DNA from 2 places in the Cobetia sp. UIB-001 genome. Region 2 is predicted to be linked to the other one. Evidence: predicted binding sites of a transcription regulator. Region 2 holds the regulator's gene; the other holds the start of a gene.

Region 1 (9,574 bases), 990 kb from region 2:
GCCATTGGCCCAGCGCGCCCGAATCAACGCCTGCAGCCCCAGTGGTGAACCCTGCTCGGGCCGTGACAGCCACAGCCAGCCGCAGCGGGTGCGGGGGTCCAGCGTCTTGGAAAATGATCCGAGACTGATCAGCGCAGGCATCGGCCTGTCGGCATGGCGGTGGGCGAGGTCGGCCAGCCACGGATGGCGGGTATCGAAGCTCAGCTCGGCAAAGGTGGTGTTCTCGACCAGCAGGATGGCGTGGCGGGCCGCCAGTGCCAGCAGGCGGTGGCGATCTGGCGTGCTCAGCTGTCCGCCTAGGGGATTGTGGCCATCCGCGGTCACGATCAGGGCGTCCAGCCTCAGGGCGGGCGTCTTGTCATCATGACGTTCGAGCAGACGCTCGAGCGCCGCGACATCCAGTCCCTGGTGCGCGCGGGCAGGAATGGCGATCGCCTGATGGCCCTGGGCTTCAATGGCGGCCACGATGCCGAAATAGCCCGGCGCTTCGACGCCGACCCGACAGCGGCCCTTGGCGGCACGCAGCTGGCCGAGCAGCAGTGACATGCCATGCTGCGCCCCCTGACTGATCAACAGGGCGTCGCTGTCACAGGGATGGCCGTGGTGGCTGAGGTGCTGGGCGATGGCGGTGCGCAGCGCACTCGAGCCCGGCGGCAGGGCATAGGCGCTGGGATGCTGGGCATGCGCCCCGAGCTGAGTGCGCGCCAGACGATACAAGCGACGCACGGCGGGGGCGTCCAGCTCCGGATGAGCGGCACCCAACGGCGCCAGGCGCGGGTCACTGGCATTCGCCATCGCCTGCCAGGCCGGGTCGCTGATGGTGAGTGTGGTGATGGCACGCGGTTTGTGATGTGACTCCCGCTGCCCGTATTGCGATTCGCCGGGGTGATGAGATGAAGCCGGGCTGGTCTGTGAGTCGGTATTCAGGGCATCCGCGTCGTGAGCAGCCTGCGTCGCTGGCGCGACCCGATAGCCGGCACGCGGTTCGGCGATGATCAGGCCCGCCGCCTCCAGCTCGCCATAGGCACGAATCACGCTGTTGAGGCCGAGCCCCGACTGCGCCGCCTGCCGCCTGAGCGAAGGCAGGCGCTGGCCCGCGCTCAGTTTGCCCGTCGCCATCTGGGCCTTGAGTCGCTCGACCAGCTGCTGATAGCGCGGCAGCGTCGCGGCAGTGGCACCTGAGCTGGCGCCTGAACTGGCGGTTGAGCTGGTGGTTGAGTTGATGGCATCGCCGGCAAGCGAAGGGCGGCTGGCGGACGAAGCGTGCTCGGCGGATGACATGCCTGTCTGTACCCCTTGAATTGGTGGTTATCTGTATCTTGTGCCCCCTTGAGGGTTCGCGGCAAGCTGAAGGCTCATGTCGTGGTCCCGTCGGTGTACGTCCTGCACCTGCCTATGGGCCGACCGCTTGCCATTTCTCTCGCTGGAGTCTGCGTGATGTGGATGCCACTTTGCTTCGTGTTTCTGTTCGCCAGCGGCTTCATCGCCGCGCGCTTCGGTACCCTGGACGCTGAACCCTTCACCCTGCTGCTGGTGCGCAGCCTGCTGGTGCTGCCGGTGCTGGGGTTGATTCTGTGGCTGCGCCGCAAGCCGCGTCAGTGGGGTCGGCGCAACGACCGTCTGGCGCAGATGGGCATTGGCATGCTGTTGCATGGCGCCTATCTGGGCGGCGTGTTCGCGGCGGTCAAGGCGGGGCTGCCGGCGGGCCTGACGGCGCTGCTGGTCAGCCTGCATCCACTGGTGACGGCGGCCTTGTCACTGCCGTTGTTCGGCGTGCGGCTGGGGTCCAAGCAGTGGGCGGGGCTTGGCTGTGGCGCCATCGGCGTCAGTCTGGTGCTGGGGGCAGGGCTTGCCAAGGACGGCGCGGGCACCCTGGAGTGGCCGCTGATCGGGCTCGTCTGGTGCCTGGTGGCGCTGATCGGCGTGTCCAGCTCGACACTGTGGCAGAAGCGGGTCTCCGGGCGCATGGGGCTGGTCGAGGGGCTGATGTTCCAGTATCTCGGTGCGGGCGCGGTGTTCGTCGTCGCCGCGACCAGTGTCGGCAGCTTTGCCTTTGACCCCACGCCGCGTCTGCTGCTGACCATGGCCTGGCTGGTGATCGCCATCTCGGTCGGTGCCATCTGGCTGCTGATGCTGATGCTGGAACGGGGCGAGGCCCATCAGGTCGCGCGCACCTTCTTCCTGGTGCCGCCGTGTGCCGCGCTGATGGCATGGTGGCTGTTCGATGAGCAGTGGACTGCGCTGATGGTGGCGGGCGCGGCACTGGTGGTGCTGGGGCTGGTGCTGGACCGCCCGCGTCCGGGCAAGGCGCCGGCGGAGGACGCCACGCCGCCTTCGCCTTCAACTCCCTCAACCTCAACAGCTTCAGCAACTTCCAATGCCTCGGCAACGAACAGCGGGCAAGCCGCCCCGCGCTGAGGCGTGCCGAGCGCACAACTCACAACGCACAGCGCACCAGGTACAAAGCACAACGCCCCGCCGGCCCGAGATGGGCTGGCGGGGCGTTGTCGTTTCTGGCCAGTCAGAAGCGCTAGCCAGGAAGTGGCTGATCAGAAGCGATAGCTGATCCCGGCCATGGTCACGATGGGGTCGATCTCGACCTTGTCGTTGACGCTGCCCGCCACGGTGACATCGGAATCGATATCCAGATACCAGGCGGCGACGTTGGCCGCCCAGTGCTCATTGATCACCAGATCGACGCCGATCTGTGCGGCCGCGCCCCAGCTGTCATCCATCTCGAGTTTGGTGCCATCGTCGAGGGTTTCATCGGAGAAGTGGGTGTAATTGACGCCCGCGCCGATGTACGGCTGGATGCGCGATTCACGTCCGCCAAGCGGGTAGTACTGCAGTGTCAGGGTCGGCGGCAGGTGATCGACGGAACCGGCTTTCTGGCCATTGAGCGAGATGTCGTGGTCGAAATCCTGCGCCGCCAGCAGCTCGATACCGAAGGTGTCGGTGAAGCGATAGCCGAGAGTGAAGGCAAAGGCGCTGTCATCATCGACATCCACGTCGGCACCGATGGCATCGATGCGACCGTTGTCACTCTTCGGCGAGACCTCGGCGACACCCGCACGCGTCCAGAACTGCCCGGCGCCGTAGTTGAGCGAGGTGAGAGGGCTGTGAGAGTTGGCATTCAGCGAGTCGGCGGCCATGGCCGGTGCGGCGCCGAGAGTCGCGAGGCTGGTGAGGCCTGCCAGTGCCAGAAGCTGCCACGGGCGTGCTGCAGAGCGCGGGCTACGCGAAGTCAGGTGCGTGGGGAGGGAGGCTGAGCGAGTGACGACGTCGGACATGATGGCTCCTGAAGGATGGCGGGAAACAATGCCCTCATTCTAGGTAGCTGAATTTCGAGAAATTTGATCTGGGGCAAGAGTTTACGGGCGTACTTGCTTGGTCAGGGGCGTGGTTGATCCAGGTCAATTTCTGCGCCGCGCCGCTCAAGATCGGCCTCATATTCGTTGGCTGCCCACAACGAAAACGCCGCAGACCTGAAGGTCTGCGGCGTTTGTGTGTGATGCCCATCTGCGCCTGGACGGCTCGGCGTTGCCGAGCTCCATCGTTGACGTTTTCATGACGCGGCATCACACGGCTTGCCAGGTACTCGCTGGAGGCATGTTCACGCCTCGCGCAAGGACTTAGAAGCGGTAGGTGACACCGGCGCCGACAGTGACCGGGTCCAGCTCGGTGTCGTTCACGTCCTGACCGGCGATCTTGGTGTCGGCCTTGACGTCGGCGTAACGAGCGAAGCCGTTGACGGCCCAGGCTTCGGTGATCTTGAGGTCCACACCCAGCTCGGCAGCGGCGCCGTAGCTGTCATCGATGTCCATGCTCTGGCCACCGGCAGACTCACCGGAGAAGTGGGTGTAGTTCAGGCCGACACCAGCGTACGGCTGGACGCGGGCTTCAGTACCACCCAGCGGGTAGTACTGCAGCATCAGGTTGATCGGCATCTGATCGAAACCACCGGCGCTGTTTTTCCAGTCAGTGCTGAATTCTTCAGTGGACTGCAGGGCGATGGCCAGGTTGTCGTGGAACATGTAGCCCACGGAACCGGCGAAGCCAGACTCGTCCTTGGCGATCAGACCGTTGCCGTTGTTGCTCTTGCCGTCGACCTTGGCAACGCCACCGCGCAGGAAGGTATCACCCTTGCCATATGCCATGGCGGATTGTGCGCCCATAGCCATGGTGCCGGCGATAACAGTAGCGGTCAGGATCTTGATAGCTTTCATGTGTAATTCTCCTTGAAGCTTGGCTTCGTAAGCTGCCTGTCAGCAGTGCCTCGCTACCCTACGGCTTGGGCCGTGTGCTCTGCGTGGCTGCGTCGATCAGGGGACGCTGCAAACTATAAAAAACAGCGTTCTGTTTGGCAAGCATTTTTTTAGAACGTTGTTTGAAAACTTATTAGGTGTCCTGTTAGCGGATGTTGCCGATTATTTCAGGGAAGTTTAATGTCTCACGAGTGAGACTTGTGCTGACGCATTCGAGCGACATCCTCATTCATCCTCGCGCAAGGTGACCAAGACCTTGGTCGCATGCCGTGCGCGAGGTTATTGCTCACTACGCCAAAGACCGCCACCGGCTTCTGCAGGCTCAGCGCCGCTTGCGTGCGGCGCGTGCTTCCAGCTGTTCCAGCCACTGACTGACCTCGGCGCTCTGCGCATCCGCATCGCGGTAGACGGCAAGAAATTGTCGCCATTCATCGTGCTGCCAGCCCTTCAGGCGGCGCCACAGCACGTAGAGATCGCGCAGGCACTCGTGGCGGCGCAGCAAGAAGCGGCGCGTCTTCTCGAGGTCGATGATGACGGCGTCCATTCGCCAGGTGCTGGCCGGCGGCTCACTCGGCGGGCGACTGAGGAAGATGTGCTTGGGGAACAGGCAGCCATGCATCAGGCCAGCCTGATGAATCTCGCGAACGAGGCGGGCGCTGGCGGTGATGACCTGAGAGCGCATGCCGGCATCGAGTTCCGCCCAGCGTTCATGCCAGTGGTCCAGATCATCGCGCCCGGCGAGATCGAAGGTGATCAGGATGGCGCGCCATTCCCGGCCAGCACGCCGCTCGCCGTACCAGCCGGCGTCCACTGCCGGAATTCCCAGCGCGTGATAGTGGCGGATGGCACGCCATTCGCGAGAGAAGGTCGGTTCGCCCAGCGGGCGCGCCAGGCTGCGGCCCAGGTGGTTGGTCTGGCGCTTGAGATAGAGGCGATGACTATTGCCGTCCTCATCCTCGAGCGTCAGCAGCGAAACCGTCGAGACGCCGCCGCGTTCACGATTCGGCGCGTCGACGTCGTGGGCTGCCACTTGCCACAGAGCATCGAAGCTATTGAGGTCGTGCTGTTCCAGCAGGCGGGCGAGGCCGGCTTCGCAGTAATCGCCGTGGCCGCGCGGCGCCGTGGCGCTGGGGCTGGTGGTGGCGGTGTGACCAGCAGAGGGATGAATGGGGGAGCGATGCGTCATGTCAGGTAGGAATCACGGTCTCGGGTGATAGGCGGTAAGCGTGCACTGACAATCCTTGTCGGTGAGCGCTGCGATGACTGGCCATGATAGTTAGCCTGCTGGGGAAGTGACAGGCCTGCGGGACAAAACTCTCCTTCCCAGCGCGTCAATGGCGCGGGGCCGTGATGGCTTTCTGCGCGGCGGCTGGCGCCGCTTGGGTGCGCCAGTCGGTCGCAGCGTGGTGCAACGTCGCAGTGTGGTCGATGGTCGCAGCGCGCGCAGGGGTGCGCAGAGTCAGCGTTGAGATGGCGCCAGGCCAGCGACACCCCTCGCTTCAGCATCCATGCGGCTTGCAGCGGAGTTGTCCAGTGACAACAGGCACTTGGCGGAGGTGGCGGGTGCGACATTCGCTCGGTGAGTGCGACAACCTGACATCTGGAGACTGGCGCGGGAGGGTAGACAATGCCGACCAAGGTCTTGGTGCCACGGTGCCATTGCCTGTGTGCTTGCCGGCGAGAGTCGGCCTGATGTGTCCGTCCGACGTCGGTGGCAAGCGCATGCAGGGACGGCAGCCTGACCGTCCGCCTTATCGCAAAGGGGTTAAGACATGATCTCCGATACCGTCGTGGAGCTGTCGCGGTTCCAGTTCGGCATGACCGCGCTCTACCACTTCCTGTTCGTACCATTGACCATCGGCATGGCCTTCCTGCTGGCCATCATGGAATCCCTGTATGTCATGACCGGCAAGCAGGTCTACCAGGACATGACCAGGTTCTGGGGCAAGCTGTTCGGCATCAACTTCGCCCTCGGCGTGGCCACTGGCCTGACGATGGAATTCCAGTTCGGCACCAACTGGGCCTACTACTCGCATTACGTCGGCGACATCTTCGGTGCGCCGCTGGCCATCGAAGGTCTGGTGGCCTTCTTCCTCGAGTCCACCTTCGTCGGCCTGTTCTTCTTCGGCTGGGACCGCCTGACCAAGCGTCAGCACCTGATGGTGACCTGGCTTGTCGCCTTCGGCTCCAACTTCTCGGCGCTGTGGATCCTGATCGCCAACGGCTGGATGCAGAATCCGGTCGGTGCGGCCTTCAATTTCGAGACCATGCGCATGGAGCTGACCAGCTTCGCGGATGTCATCTTCAACCCGGTCGCCCAGGCCAAGTTCGTGCATACCGTGTCGGCAGGCTATGTGACCGGCGCCATGTTCGTGCTCGGCATCAGCGCCTTCTATCTGCTCAAGGGGCGTGATCTGGGCTTCGCCAAGCGCAGCTTCGCCATCGCCGCCGCCTTCGGCCTGTTCTCGGTGGCCTCGGTGATCGTGCTGGGCGATGAGTCCGGCTACGAGGTCGGGGATGTCCAGAAGGCCAAGATGGCCGCCATCGAGGCGATGTGGGAAACCGAGCCGGCGCCGGCGTCCTTCACGCTGATCGGTCTGCCCAACGAGGAGACCCAGCACACCGATTACGGCATCCATATTCCCTATGTGATGGGCCTGATCGGCACGCGCTCGCTGGATACCGAGATCCCCGGCATCAAGGAGCTGACCGAGGAGCACCGCGGACGCATCCTCAATGGCATGCAGGCCTATGACCTGCTCCAGCAGCTGCGTGATGGCCAGGACGACATCGCGACCCGCAAGGCCTTCGATGCGGTCAAGGATGATCTCGGCTACGGCATGCTGCTCAAGCGCTACGTCGAGACGCCGTCAGATGCCACGCCGGAGATGATCGACAAGGCCGCCGCCGACTCGATTCCGCCGGTCGCGCCGATGTTCTTCTCGTTCCGCATCATGGTCGCCTGCGGTATGGCGATGCTGGTGATCTTCATCGCGGCGGTGTGGATGACCGCCAAGCAGCGCTTCGACGTGCGTCCCTTCCTGTGGATCTGCCTGCTGTCGATCCCGCTGCCGTTCATCGCCGTGGAAACCGGCTGGTTCGTGGCCGAATTCGGGCGTCAGCCGTGGGCGGTGGGGGAGATCCTGCCGACCTTCATGGCGGCCTCGAGTCTGGATGAGTCCGACCTGTGGTGGTCCATCGGTGGCTTCCTGGCCTTCTACAGCCTGTTCTTCGTCATCGAGATGTGGCTGATGTTCCACTTCGCGCGCAAGGGGCCGTCTTCCCTGCACACCGGTCGCTATCACTTCGAGCGCGGCGGCATCCACCATGGCGCCATGTCCGAAGATGACGGCATGTCACTCAATCCTTCGCTGTCATTCAAGGAGTAACGGATCATGTGGGATTACGAGATCCTCAAGCTGTTCTGGTGGGTGGCGGTAGGGCTGCTGCTGATCGGCTTCGTCATCACCGATGGCATGGACATGGGCGCGGCGATGCTGATGCCGCTGGTCAGCCGCAACGACAGCGAGCGCCGTGTGGTGATCAATACCCTGGCCCCGCACTGGGATGGCAATCAGGTGTGGCTGGTCACGGCCATCGGCGCGGTGTTCGCGGTGTGGCCGGTGGTCTACGGCGCCGTGTTCTCCAGTTTCTATTTCGCGATGCTGACCATCCTGTTCTCGCTGTTCTTCCGCCCGCTGGGCTTTGACTATCGCTCCAAGCTCGAGAACACCCAGTGGCGTGGCTGGTGGGACCGCGGCATCGTCGCCGGCAGCCTGATTCCCACCGCCTTCTTCGGGCTGATCTTCGGCAACCTGCTGCAGGGCGTGCCGCTGGAAGTCGATCAGTTCATGCGTGCCAGCTACGCCGGCAGCTACCTGGGCCTGTTCAACCCCTTCGCGCTGCTGTGCGCCGCACTATCCGTAGTGATGGTGATGCTGCATGGCGGCACCTGGCTGGTGGCGCGTGCCGATGAGGCCGTCGCCGCCCGCAGCGCGCGTCTGGTGCAGCCGCTGGGCCTGCTGACGCTGGGGCTTTTTGCGCTGGGCGGGCTGTGGGTGTGGCTGTCCGGCATGGGCTACAGCATCGATCAGATGGGCGATACCGCCTCGGCCTTGAAGCTGCTCGACAAGCAGGTCGGGCCGGGCAGCTGGCTGGATGTCTACGCGCGTGAGCCGTTGACGCTGCTGGCACCGCTCAGCGCGGTGGTCGGTGTGCTGGCCGCGATGGTGCTGTCGGCCCGGCGCAAGGGCGGCGCGGCCTTCACGGCAAGCTCCGTCGGGGTAGGGGGTGTGGTCGCCACCGCGGGCATCAGCATGTTCCCGTTCATCGTGCCGTCCTCGCGCATGAGCGAGGCCAGCCTGACGCTGTGGGATTCCGTTTCCAGCGAGCTGACGCTCTCCATCGTCACCGTGGCGGGGCTGGTGATGGTGCCGACCATCATCCTCTACACCACCTGGTGCTACGTGAAGATGTGGCGTCGCGTCACCGTCGCGCATATCGAGCAGGACGGTCACAGCCTGTATTGAGGTGCGCTGAGCTGACCTGAATTGAGTTGAGCTAGCTGAGCCAATTGCTCCCATTTGCTATCAATAGGCGAGGGCACTGCCCTCGCCAGGAGACGACACTATGTGGTATTTCGCCTGGATTCTCGGTGTGTTGCTGGCCTGCTTCGCGGGCATCATCAATGCATTGTGGCTTGAGCAGACCCACACCTTTGACGATGATTGAGTGAGGCGGCCCCCAACGTTACTTCTGCGCCGCTGACCGTTCCGATCAAGGAGAGCTCGATGTCACGACCCTGGTACGCCTCACGACCACCGGCCTGGTGCCGAACTCGACCTGCCCATCTGGCCTCGCTGCTGCTGTCTGCCATGGTGGCCATCTGGATGCTGCTGGGGCCGGATGCGATAGCCTCGATGCAGACAGGGCCGCGCTATCTGATGTTGCTGGTCGCGCTGTGGGGGCTGGGCGCCGGCTTCACGCATGGCGTCGGCCTGGTGCCGCGCCATGCGACCCGCGCCTGGCTGCTGGGGGCGCCGCTGAGCTGGTGTCTTCTGCTCATCACGCTGGTGGTCCTCGCGTCCAGCCAGTAACGCGATTGCGCAGGCTCTAATCATTACATCAACAAACACGGCCGCTCCCTGGAGCGGCCGTGTTTGTTTAGGGCTGATGGCATGGCTCAAGGGCATGGCTTGCGAGCCCTTGAGTGATTCAGGCTTTACTTGTTGAGGCCGCAGGCTCTATAACGCAGCGAGGTGGCGTCGCGTTCATCGACCCGCGCAGACCGCTCTCACAGACCGCTCTCA
Region 2 (9,574 bases):
GCTTTCGCCGCTGGCTGTCATGTCCGCTGTGGCGTCGGGCGCGCGGATGCCTGATGACAGGGCCTGATGTCAGGGCCTGATCAGCAGACCGGCGGCGAGCCACTGCACCAGCAGGTTGATCGCCACGCCCGGGGCTTGCTCTGCCCCCACCTGCGGCGTCAGCAGCTCACCGAGCCGGCCGAAGCTCAGGCCCTCGGCACCGGCCGCGAGGATGGCGCCGAGAGCCAGGTCTTCCAGCGGCTCGAGAGAGCGATAGTGCACCTCGGGCGCGCCAGCGGTGGGCTGACGCCAGACGATCCAGGGCGTGGGCGTGTCGGACTCGACCGGCGCGCGTGGCGGCTCATCGTTGTCGATGGCCTTCCAGATGGCCGGCGTATCGAAGTGAAACGAGAAGCGCTTGAGGGACGGATGCGCTGCCAGGGCCAGCTCTGGCCACTCCTCGGGGGCCAGCGTCTGCAGGGCCTCGACACTCAGCGGGGTGCTGTCCACCACATCCAGCGCCAGCCCCAAAGCCCACTCGAAGGCGGCCATCTCGGTGACCAGGGAGCGCTCGGGTTCGCGCGCCGCGACGAAGGCCGGGAAATGCTGGCCGGCCCAGCGAATCGAATAATGACTCGGCGGATGGGCCGCGAGGTAGTCACGACACAGCAGCCCGAAGGCGTCATCGCCGATCAGGGTGTGCACGGCCTCGAAATCCCCGCCGAAGACCTCGAAAAGCCGCAGCCGATAGGCCATCGCGTAGATGTCGAGGCGCTCCTCGGCACTGGCAAGCTGATCACTGATGACGGCCTCGGCCGCCGCGCTGCGGGTGTCAGGGCTCGGTGTCGCGAGGTAGGCGCCCGTGGTCTCCTGCAGTTGCATCAGGGCGCTGCGATCAGCACCGCCTGCGGGGCTCGCTTGCGTCATGCGCGCAGCCCTCCGTGGTCTGCCGTCTGATTCGCGCGCGTGGCATCCGCCAGCGGACGACCACTGCGGCGGCGCAGCTCGGCGTACTCCTGCATCAATTCCGACCAGGGCGGGAAGTTGTCGTCACGCTCGATCATGGTGGCGACATCGCCGAAGCGCTCCCGCGCGGCGTCATACAGCGTCCAAACGGCGTCCGGGACGGGCTGGTTATGGGTGTCGATGCATAGCTCGCCGCCGGAGACTTCCTGCCGGATATGCCCGGCCAGATGGTGCTGCCAGACGCGTTCTGCCGGCATGGCGTCCAGATAGGTCAGCGGGTCGAAGCCATGATTGTGGCTCGAGACGATGACGTTGTTCAGGTCGAGCAGGATCAGGCAGTCGGCGCGGCGGCTGACCTCGGCCAGAAACTCCCATTCGCTCATCTCGTCAGGGCGCCAGGTCAGATAGCTGGAGACATTTTCCAGCAATAACTGACGGCCGAGCGCGTTCTGGACCTGATCGATGCGTTCGGCCAGATGATCGATGGTGGCATCGGTATAGGGCAGCGGCAGCAGGTCGTGGAACTGATGCGCGCCGGTACGCGTCCAGCACAGGTGATCGGAGACCCACAGCGGTTCGATGCGCTCACACAAGGCGCGCAGCTCGCGCAGGTAACGGCTGTCGATGGGATGGCTGCCACCGATGGACAGCGAAACGCCATGCAGGGCGATGGGGTAGTGCTCGCGGACACGCTCGAGATGATGCAGTGGCTTGCCGCCGGCACTCAGACCTCCGGATTCGCTGGCGCCGTGGCCCATGTAGTTCTCGCTGATGGCCTCGAACCAGTCGATGTCCGGCAGCGTCGTCAGAATCTCGTGATAGTACTCGGGGCGCAGGCCCAGCCCCTGACCGATGCCGGCGCTGGCGGGCGTGGGCAGGCGAGCGGTGACAGCTGTCGTCATGCGTGAATCCTCTTCTGAGCGAAGGCAGAGGGTGCGGAAAAGGGCGAGGCAGAGGGCGAGTCAGGAGCGCTGAAAGACACCCGCCAGGGTTTCCGGACAGAAACAGAGCCAGAACCAGAGCTAGAGCCAGAACCAGAGCTAGAGCCAGAACCAGGAACGGGAGGACGGTGTGCCGTCCTCCCGTCGGGAATTCGCCAGAGGCGCCTGCCAGGGCAGACGCCTCTGCGTGCCTGAGGATCAGCCCTCGACGACAGTACCACCTTCGCCGACACAGGATTCAGCGCTGGCAGTGTAGGACCAGCCCTGGCCCTTGCAGGCGTTGTGGCCCTTGCAGGCGCTATTGGCGGTCGCGCATTCGGAGGTGCCCTTGCAGGAGTTGATGCCGGAGCACTTCACCGCATTGTCACCGGCGTGCACCGGCAGCGAGGTCAGGGCGGCAGTGGAGAACAGCGCGGCGGCAGCGGCGGCGAAGGTGGCAGCAGTAACGGTCTTCTTCATGGTCATGATGGCTTCCTATCGGGCAGGGCCCGTATTTTTTGAATTATCGATCAGGAACATCGTGGCACCCGCTTGCGTCAGACAGCTCGTTCAGGCGGGTCATGAAGTCATACGCCGTCAGAATAAAGTTGGATGCGGTAGCGCCAAAAAAAACTGACATCATTGTTCACTATGCTTGGAAAGGCAGTCTTGCCGAATTAGTGAGCCTGCTTATGGTACGCTTTCGCCATCATCTGCCCGATTGCCGATATCCCTTCCTCTTGCTGGAGTTCCCCATGCCGGACCTACTTCGACGCCTGTGGCGCATACCGCGCTGGCGCTGGAGCATCGTGCTCGTTCTACTGTTGGGGGGCTGCAGTGCCGTCGCGATTCATCAGCTCGATGAGCGTTTCGGCCCCGCGTCACCGCGTGAGCGGGTGGTGTCACACGACAGTCTTGCCGGGCGTCAGTGGGAGGATGAGGTCAAGCCGGTGATCGAGACGCGCTGCGTGGTCTGTCATGGCTGCTACGACGCTCCCTGTCAGCTCAAGATGTCATCGGCCGCCGGGATCGATCGCGGCATGAATCCGGCGCCGGTCTACGATGGCACGCGCCTGCTGGCGGCCAATCTGACGCGCATGTTCGAGGACGCGGACACCACCGAGCAGTGGCGCAGCATGGACTTCTCGCCGGTGCTCAATGAGCGCTTCGACTCTCCGGCCGCCAATCTGGAGGGCAGTGTGCTGTTCCGTGCGCTCAGCCAGAAGCGCAAGGCGCCGCTGCCGGTGACGGAAGATGGCCTGCTGCCGGAAGACCGCTTCGACCTGTCGCTCAATCGCAGTCAGGTGTGTGCCCCCGTCGAGGGCTACGACAAGTTCGCCGAAGACCATCCTGACTGGGGCATGCCCTACGCCCTGCCACAGGTCAGCGATGAAGAGCACCGCACGCTGGTGAACTGGCTGGCCAAGGGTGGCGCGATGACGGGCCCGGCGCCGTTGCCCCAGGCGCTGATGCCGCACATCGAGCAGGCCGAGCGCTTCTTCAATGGCGACAGCCTCAAGCAGCGCCTGATGAATCGCTATATCTACGAGCATCTCTTCCTGAGCCATGTGTATTTCCCGGGCATCAAGGGCGCGGACGGCCGGCCGATCTTCTTCAAGCTGGTGCGTTCCAGCACCCCGCCGGGCGAGCCGATCAAGCGCATCTCCACGCGCCGCCCCTACGATGCACCCTATGCCTCCTACACCGCCGGTGAGCGCGCGAGCCTGCCCCACGATGACGCCGGGCGCCCGCGGGTCTATTACCGTCTGTGGCAGGAGCGCGCGACGATCCTGGCCAAGAGTCATCTGCCCTATGCGCTCGATGATGCTCGCTTCAAGCGCTGGCGGGCGCTGTTCCTGACACCGGATTACCCGGTGGATGACCTGCCGGATTACGACCTCAAGACGGCCTCGAATCCTTTCCTGACCTTCGAGGCCATTCCGGCCGAGTCACGCTATCGCTTCATGCTGGATGAGTCGCAGAACACCATCATGGGCTTCATCAAGGGGCCGGTCTGTCGCGGGCAGGTCGCGGTGGATGTGATCAATGATCACTTCTGGGTCGGCTTCACTGACCCGAAGATGTTCAGTCACCCGGAAGTGGAACGCACCCTGGCCGAGGAAGGGAAGAATCTCAGCCTGCCCGCCGAGCAGAGCAGCAATGCGTTGCCGATCAGCTCCTGGGTCAAGTTCGAGAGCAAGCAGACCGCCTACCTCAAGGCCAAGCAGCGCCTGATGTCCCAGGCCTATCTCGATGGCGATCTGCGCCTGGATGAGCGAGTGCTGTGGGACGGCAGCGGCTGGACCGAGGGCCCCGGCCAGGGGCGTAACCCCAACGCGGCCCTGACCATCTATCGTCACTTCGACAATGCGGCGGTGATGAAGGGGCTGGTCGGTGGCGTGCCCAAGACGGGCTGGATCATCGATTACCCGATGCTTGAGCGCATCCACTACCTGCTGGTCGCCGGCTTCGATGTCTACGGCAATCTCGGCCATCAGCTTGTCACCCGTCTGTACATGGACTTCCTGCGCATGGAAGGCGAGAACAACCTGCTGGTGCTGTTGCCGGCAGGCGAGCGCCAGGCGGTGCATGACAGCTGGTATCGCGACGTCAGCCCCGGGCTTGGCGAGCTGCTGTTCAAGAAGCCGCCGCAGTTCGATGCGCCCAGTGGCATCGTCTGGACGCCGCAGGAGCTGTCATCGCCGAACCAGGCGCGCCTTGGTCTGATGCGGCGCATGAAGGAGCGCCTCGCACCGGAACTCGGTCATGAGCGCAGCCTGAGCAATGTCGAGGACGAGCATGTGCGACATGAGCTGCAGGCCCTCGCTGCGGTGCAGGGAGTCTCGGCCAGCCTGATGCCGGAGGTGACGATCGTCGCGCTGGAGGATGGTACTGACGACTCGCCACGCCTTTACAGCGTGCTGCGCAATTCCGCCCACGCCAACATCACCAGCCTGTTCGATGAGGAGGAAAATCGCCGTCCTGAGGAAGACACTCTCGATGTCTTGCGGGGCGTGGCGGGCGATTACCCGAATGCCTTCTGGCGTTTGACGCCTGACACCCTGACGGGGCTGGCAGAGCGGGTGGCGGCACTCGAGACCGAAGAGGACTATCGCGCCCTGCAGGCCGATATCGGGGTGCGCCGGACTGACCCGCGCTTCTGGGAGTTCTCCGACAGCGTGCTGCGCACCAACTATGCTGATCGCCCTGTCGAAGCGGGCCTGCTGGACTATAACCGCCTCGAGAACCGCTGATCGCCAGCGAAGGCCGAGACAAGCCCTATTGTCATGACTATCTGGGCTGTCAGGGTTGTCAGGACGACTGACGACTGGCCTGACAGAAAGAAGAAGCCCGCCACGCAAATTGCGTGGCGGGCTTCTGTCTTGTGTGGTGCCGACATGGCGCCCTGGCGGCGGATCAGCGCAGTGTCGCTCAGCGTGATGTGCTGTCAGCAGGCGTCATCAGCGACCGCCCTGACACTCGCCTTCGGCCAGTTCGATCAGGCCATCCAAATGCAGGATATGCACCTCGCGGGCACGAATGTCGACCAGCCCCTGGGTCTGGAAGCGGGTCAGGATACGGCTGATGGTTTCGACGGCCAGCCCCAGATAGTTGCCGATATCGGCGCGTGCCATCGAGAGGCGGAAGCTGTACGGCGAATAGCCACGGCGACGGAAGCGCTGTGACAGGTTGACCAGGAAGCTCGCCAGTCGCTCATCGGCTGTCTTGCGCGACAGCAGCATCATCATGCGGCGATCTTCGTGCAACTCCTTGCTCAGGCTCTTGAACAGCTGGGTTCTCAGCTCCGGCATCTGCTCCGAGAGCGCATTGAGGCGGTCGAAGGGAATCTCGCAGACGGTGGTGGTTTCCAGCGCCACCGCAGTGCCGGGATAGCAATTGCTGTCGATGGCATCCAGCCCGGCCAGCTCGCTGGGCAGGTAGAAGCCGGTCAGCTGCTCCATGCCGCTGTTTTCATTGGTGATCTGCTTGAGACTTCCGGAGCGCACCGTGAAGACGCAATCGAAGGCATCGCCCTGGGTGAAGAGTACTTCCCCTTTTCTGAGTGGCGCGCGACGGCGGATGATGGCGTCAAACTGGTCGATATCTTCCATGTTCAGTGCCAGTGGCAGGCACAGTGAACTCAGCGAACAGGTCTGGCAGCGGGCTTCATGGGCGCGCAAGCGGTGTGATGCCTGTGCATTGGCCGTCATGGTGACTCTCCTGAGGAATGTCACCGCTACCCCTGGGGTAGGGCAGCGGAGGGGTCTTTCGGGCGCAACGAAAGGTGGGGCGGGGCCTTGTCGCCCGCCGCTACCCTGCCTAGCCGAATTGATTCGAGCGGCCAGAGTCTGAGCGCTCATCGGCTGGGGCAGTGCAATTTCGTGGCACCATAATATTAGATTTTATTAATTCATTATCCTGCCCAACCCATGGGCGTTGCAAGGTGTGTGAACTTTAGGCCCGGTTGGCCCCGCATGACCATACCGCGACGACCTGCCTCAGCCAGCTGCGCCGAGCAGCAGGATCAGTGCGGCGGCCAGCGTCGCCAGTGCCAGTATGCCCCAGGCACGTGGCGCTGGTGTGTCAGGCTGACGTACGCCGTTGATGCGATGTTCCTGCATGGGGCCATCGCCTTCGCGCTCGTCGCTGTCAGCGCTTGCAGCGCGCGAAAGACTGCCCAGGGCCAGCATGGCGAACAGCACCAGGCTGCCCAGCGTGAGGGCCAGCACCCAGAGATTCCAGAACAGGGGGAGTCCAGTTGTCTCCAGCAGATTCATGTCGTGTCTCCTGAGCGGTGTCCTGTCATGGGCCGCGGCTGGCGATGTCGCTCGCGGGGGCGGCCTGCTGCAGGTAGGCGAGCAGCGCCGTGATTTCGGCAGTGCCACGCACGTCATTGGGGGCGGCGAGAATCTCGTCTTCCGCGTAGGGCACGCCCAGGCCCTGCAGGGCTCGCATGCGGGCCGCGATGCCTTCGCCGCTCAACGCCCGCTCGAACAGCCACGGGTAGGCGGGCATCGCTGAGCCCGGCACCTGACTGCGCGGGGCATTCAGATGCAGACGCTGCCAGGCATCGTCATGTTGCGCAGGCAGCCGGCTCAAATCCGTCCCCCAGCGCTCGACGCCCCACAGCGAAGGGCGGTCGTAGTAGCGCGCCCGGGCGGTCGTCGCTTCGCCGTGGCGCGCCGTGTCGCCCGGTAGATCGCGCACCATGCGTGTATGGCACTGCTGACAGCCCTCGCGTTGGTAGATGCGCTGGCCCTCCAGCGCCAGGGCGCTCAGCGGTCTGAGGTCTTCGGGTGCGCTGGCGAGACTGGGGTGAGCCCCGAGCGGCACCAGCTGGGCAAGGGCGCCGAGGCTCATGGTGAGCAGGCATAGTGCCGTCATCAGGCCGGCGTGACGTTCGAGCAGGACATGTCTCATGCGTAGTGCCCTCCCGAGGATGTGGCAGGGGGCGTGGTAGAGGGGGACGCAGAGTGCATGGCTGGCTCTGATGATGCCTTGTGCGAGCCGGAGCTCAGGCGCTGGCGCTCGTGAGCGGCTTGGCGTTCGCTCTTTTTATCAGCCAGGGTGCGCGTCACGTTGAGGAGCATCAGCAGCAAGCCGAGCGCCCAGCAGGCGAGCCCGCCCAGCGAGATCATCATCGGCATGCGGGCCACTTCCAGCACCTCGCTCAAGGTATATAGCGGCCTGCCGTCATCTGCCAGCACATGCCACATGCTGCCTTGAAGCAGCGTGGTCGCCCAGCTGGCGGCAACGCACAGCAGGGTGCCGATGATGGCCAGCAGGGCGTGCGTCTTGAGCAGCGCGAGGGAGCGCATCGGGGGCAGCAGGTGATAGGCCATCACGATGGCGACTGTCGCGACCACCCCCAGGCTTGCTGCCGGCGACAGACTGTTGGCGGCACTGAAGGTCAGGGCGTTGAGTGTCGGCAATGACAGCAGGCTGTATTCAAGAACCGCAAGGGCGAAGCTGATCAGAGCTGCCGCCAGCAGGCAGTTAAGCGGATCCCGGCGCAATGAGTGCCAATCCTCCTTGAGTGTCATCAGGCCATTGAGGCTGAGTGCCAGCCCCGGCGCCAGCAGCAGGAGGCCCATCGCCATGCCCAGCGTCTGGCTCCAGGCCGGCAGGGCGCTCGCGAACAGCAGCGGAGCGCCTCCCCATGTCACCAGCAGCACCAGCATCCAGAAGCTGGTGGCGGCCAGCCGATGCGAGTAGAGCGGCAGCCGTGAGCGGCTCGTCACCATGTGATGGAGCAAGGCAATGACGCCGAATGCGAACATGCCGCCGGGGAGAGGTCCTGTCTGCCAGCGCTGAATCAGTGCCTCGAGGCTGCCCGTGAAGAGCGGTATCGATTCCAGCAGGCCGACCGGCACGCTGAGCGAGATCAACACATGCTGTATCAACACCAGCATCAGGCCGGCGATGAAGTACCAGCAGGCCACCGGCAGGCGGCGCAGCGTGCGCTGTTCCAGCACCGTGAAGAAGACCCACGCCACGGCCAGCCAGACGAGGGCCATCAGGAGATCGACGAGCCAGGGCGCTTCGGCCATGTATTGGCCCGAGGAGTAGCCTGCGACAATCGCCAGTGCGCCGAGCGCGACCACGGTCTGCCAGCCGAGGAAGGTGAAATGCATCAGCTTGAGCGTGAAGGGGGGCAGTGCGATATCCGGTATCGCCGTCTCGGCGTCGGTGCGTGATTCGCGTTGCAGGACACTGTGCATGGCGATGGAGTAGCCGCCGGCGATCACTGCCGAGCCGCCCAGACCGAAGAGCAGCAGGTGGTGCTGCAAGGGAGCGAGGCGGCCGTAGCTCATCCAGGCCACTTCCGGCCCCAGCGAGGGCCATAGCCAGATGAGGTTGAGCCACACCGCCAGGCAGAGGCTGAGCAGGCCCCAGATGACGGCCATGCGAGCGAAATCATGGCTTGCGTGATGATGATGGTTCACGCGGGGATGGCAGGCCGAAGCCTCAAGAGCTGTACGCATATCACGACCTCGTCGGCAGTGGGCGAAAGCGCAGTGCAGGTGATGACGGTGCTGGAAGCGGCGCTGCGGGAGCGGCCAGGTCATCGACGCCCCTGTCAGGGCGGCAGGGCTGGCGCTGACCGATATCACGCGCGACCATGACCGACTGACAGGCCATCCCTCGCGCTGGAATGCAGCGTTTACCCCTCATCGGTTCCAGCGTTGTCTGGCGCGAGCCGTACGAGATCAACAGGAGAATTTCGCTTGCCCGCCGTCACTTCATCATCGGACGAAGATGCCAATGCGTCCAATACGGCTGAGGTTCCCAGCCCTTACGCCGAGGAAGGCTTTCGTGTCGCCAGCCTGGCCGATGTCGCCTCGGAGCTTGCTGCTCGCCAGACCATGTCCCACGACGCGCTGGCCGCGCGAGGGCCGTGGCGAGGCTGGTTGGCGGAACTGGGCCCGCTTGAGATCCATGGGCGGCCGGGGCGTGCCCTGCTGTTGCATGCGCATGGTGCCGGCGCCGGGCGTGAGACCGACTTCCATCAACAGTTCGGCGCTGCCTGCCTGATGCAGGACATGGCGTGGCTGGCATTCGATTTCGGCTATCTCGTCAGGATGCGCTGCGAAAGCCGCCGCCGACCGCCGCCCCGGCTGCCCGGGCTGATCGAGGAGATGGCGCGCTGGTGTCAGGCGCTGATGGCGTGTGTGGCGGCCATCGACTCCTTGCGATCGCTGCCCTGG

What was found. The regulator FNR, encoded in region 2, switches genes on or off when oxygen is low (the NO sensors DNR and NnrR bind a similar motif). The targets are predictions, from matches to a motif close to TTGATNTANATCAA.
Region 1: a site for FNR is predicted at 3,404-3,417, ahead of HA399_RS05575 (OmpW family protein). Genes of this name have one in related genera too.

What each region holds. Positions count from the first base shown of each region.
Region 1 is NZ_CP058244.1:1,311,812-1,321,385, forward strand. It holds gene HA399_RS05565 (PLP-dependent aminotransferase family protein) at 1-1,281, opposite strand, end outside; gene HA399_RS05570 (DMT family transporter) at 1,438-2,418, shown strand; gene HA399_RS05575 (OmpW family protein) at 2,550-3,290, opposite strand; gene HA399_RS05580 (OmpW family outer membrane protein) at 3,633-4,226, opposite strand; gene HA399_RS05585 (lipopolysaccharide kinase InaA family protein) at 4,588-5,451, opposite strand; gene HA399_RS05590 (cytochrome ubiquinol oxidase subunit I) at 6,038-7,654, shown strand; gene cydB (cytochrome d ubiquinol oxidase subunit II) at 7,661-8,794, shown strand; gene cydX (cytochrome bd-I oxidase subunit CydX) at 8,895-8,996, shown strand; gene HA399_RS05605 (cyd operon YbgE family protein) at 9,056-9,361, shown strand.
Region 2 is NZ_CP058244.1:319,432-329,005, forward strand. It holds gene HA399_RS01440 (putative DNA-binding domain-containing protein) at 70-906, opposite strand; gene HA399_RS01445 (DUF692 domain-containing protein) at 903-1,847, opposite strand; gene HA399_RS01450 (hypothetical protein) at 2,085-2,351, opposite strand; gene HA399_RS01455 (fatty acid cis/trans isomerase) at 2,621-5,119, shown strand; gene fnr (fumarate/nitrate reduction transcriptional regulator Fnr) at 5,327-6,076, opposite strand; gene HA399_RS01465 (hypothetical protein) at 6,365-6,643, opposite strand; gene HA399_RS01470 (cbb3-type cytochrome c oxidase subunit II) at 6,669-7,286, opposite strand; gene HA399_RS01475 (cbb3-type cytochrome c oxidase subunit I) at 7,283-8,773, opposite strand; gene HA399_RS01480 (alpha/beta family hydrolase) at 9,095-9,574, shown strand, end outside.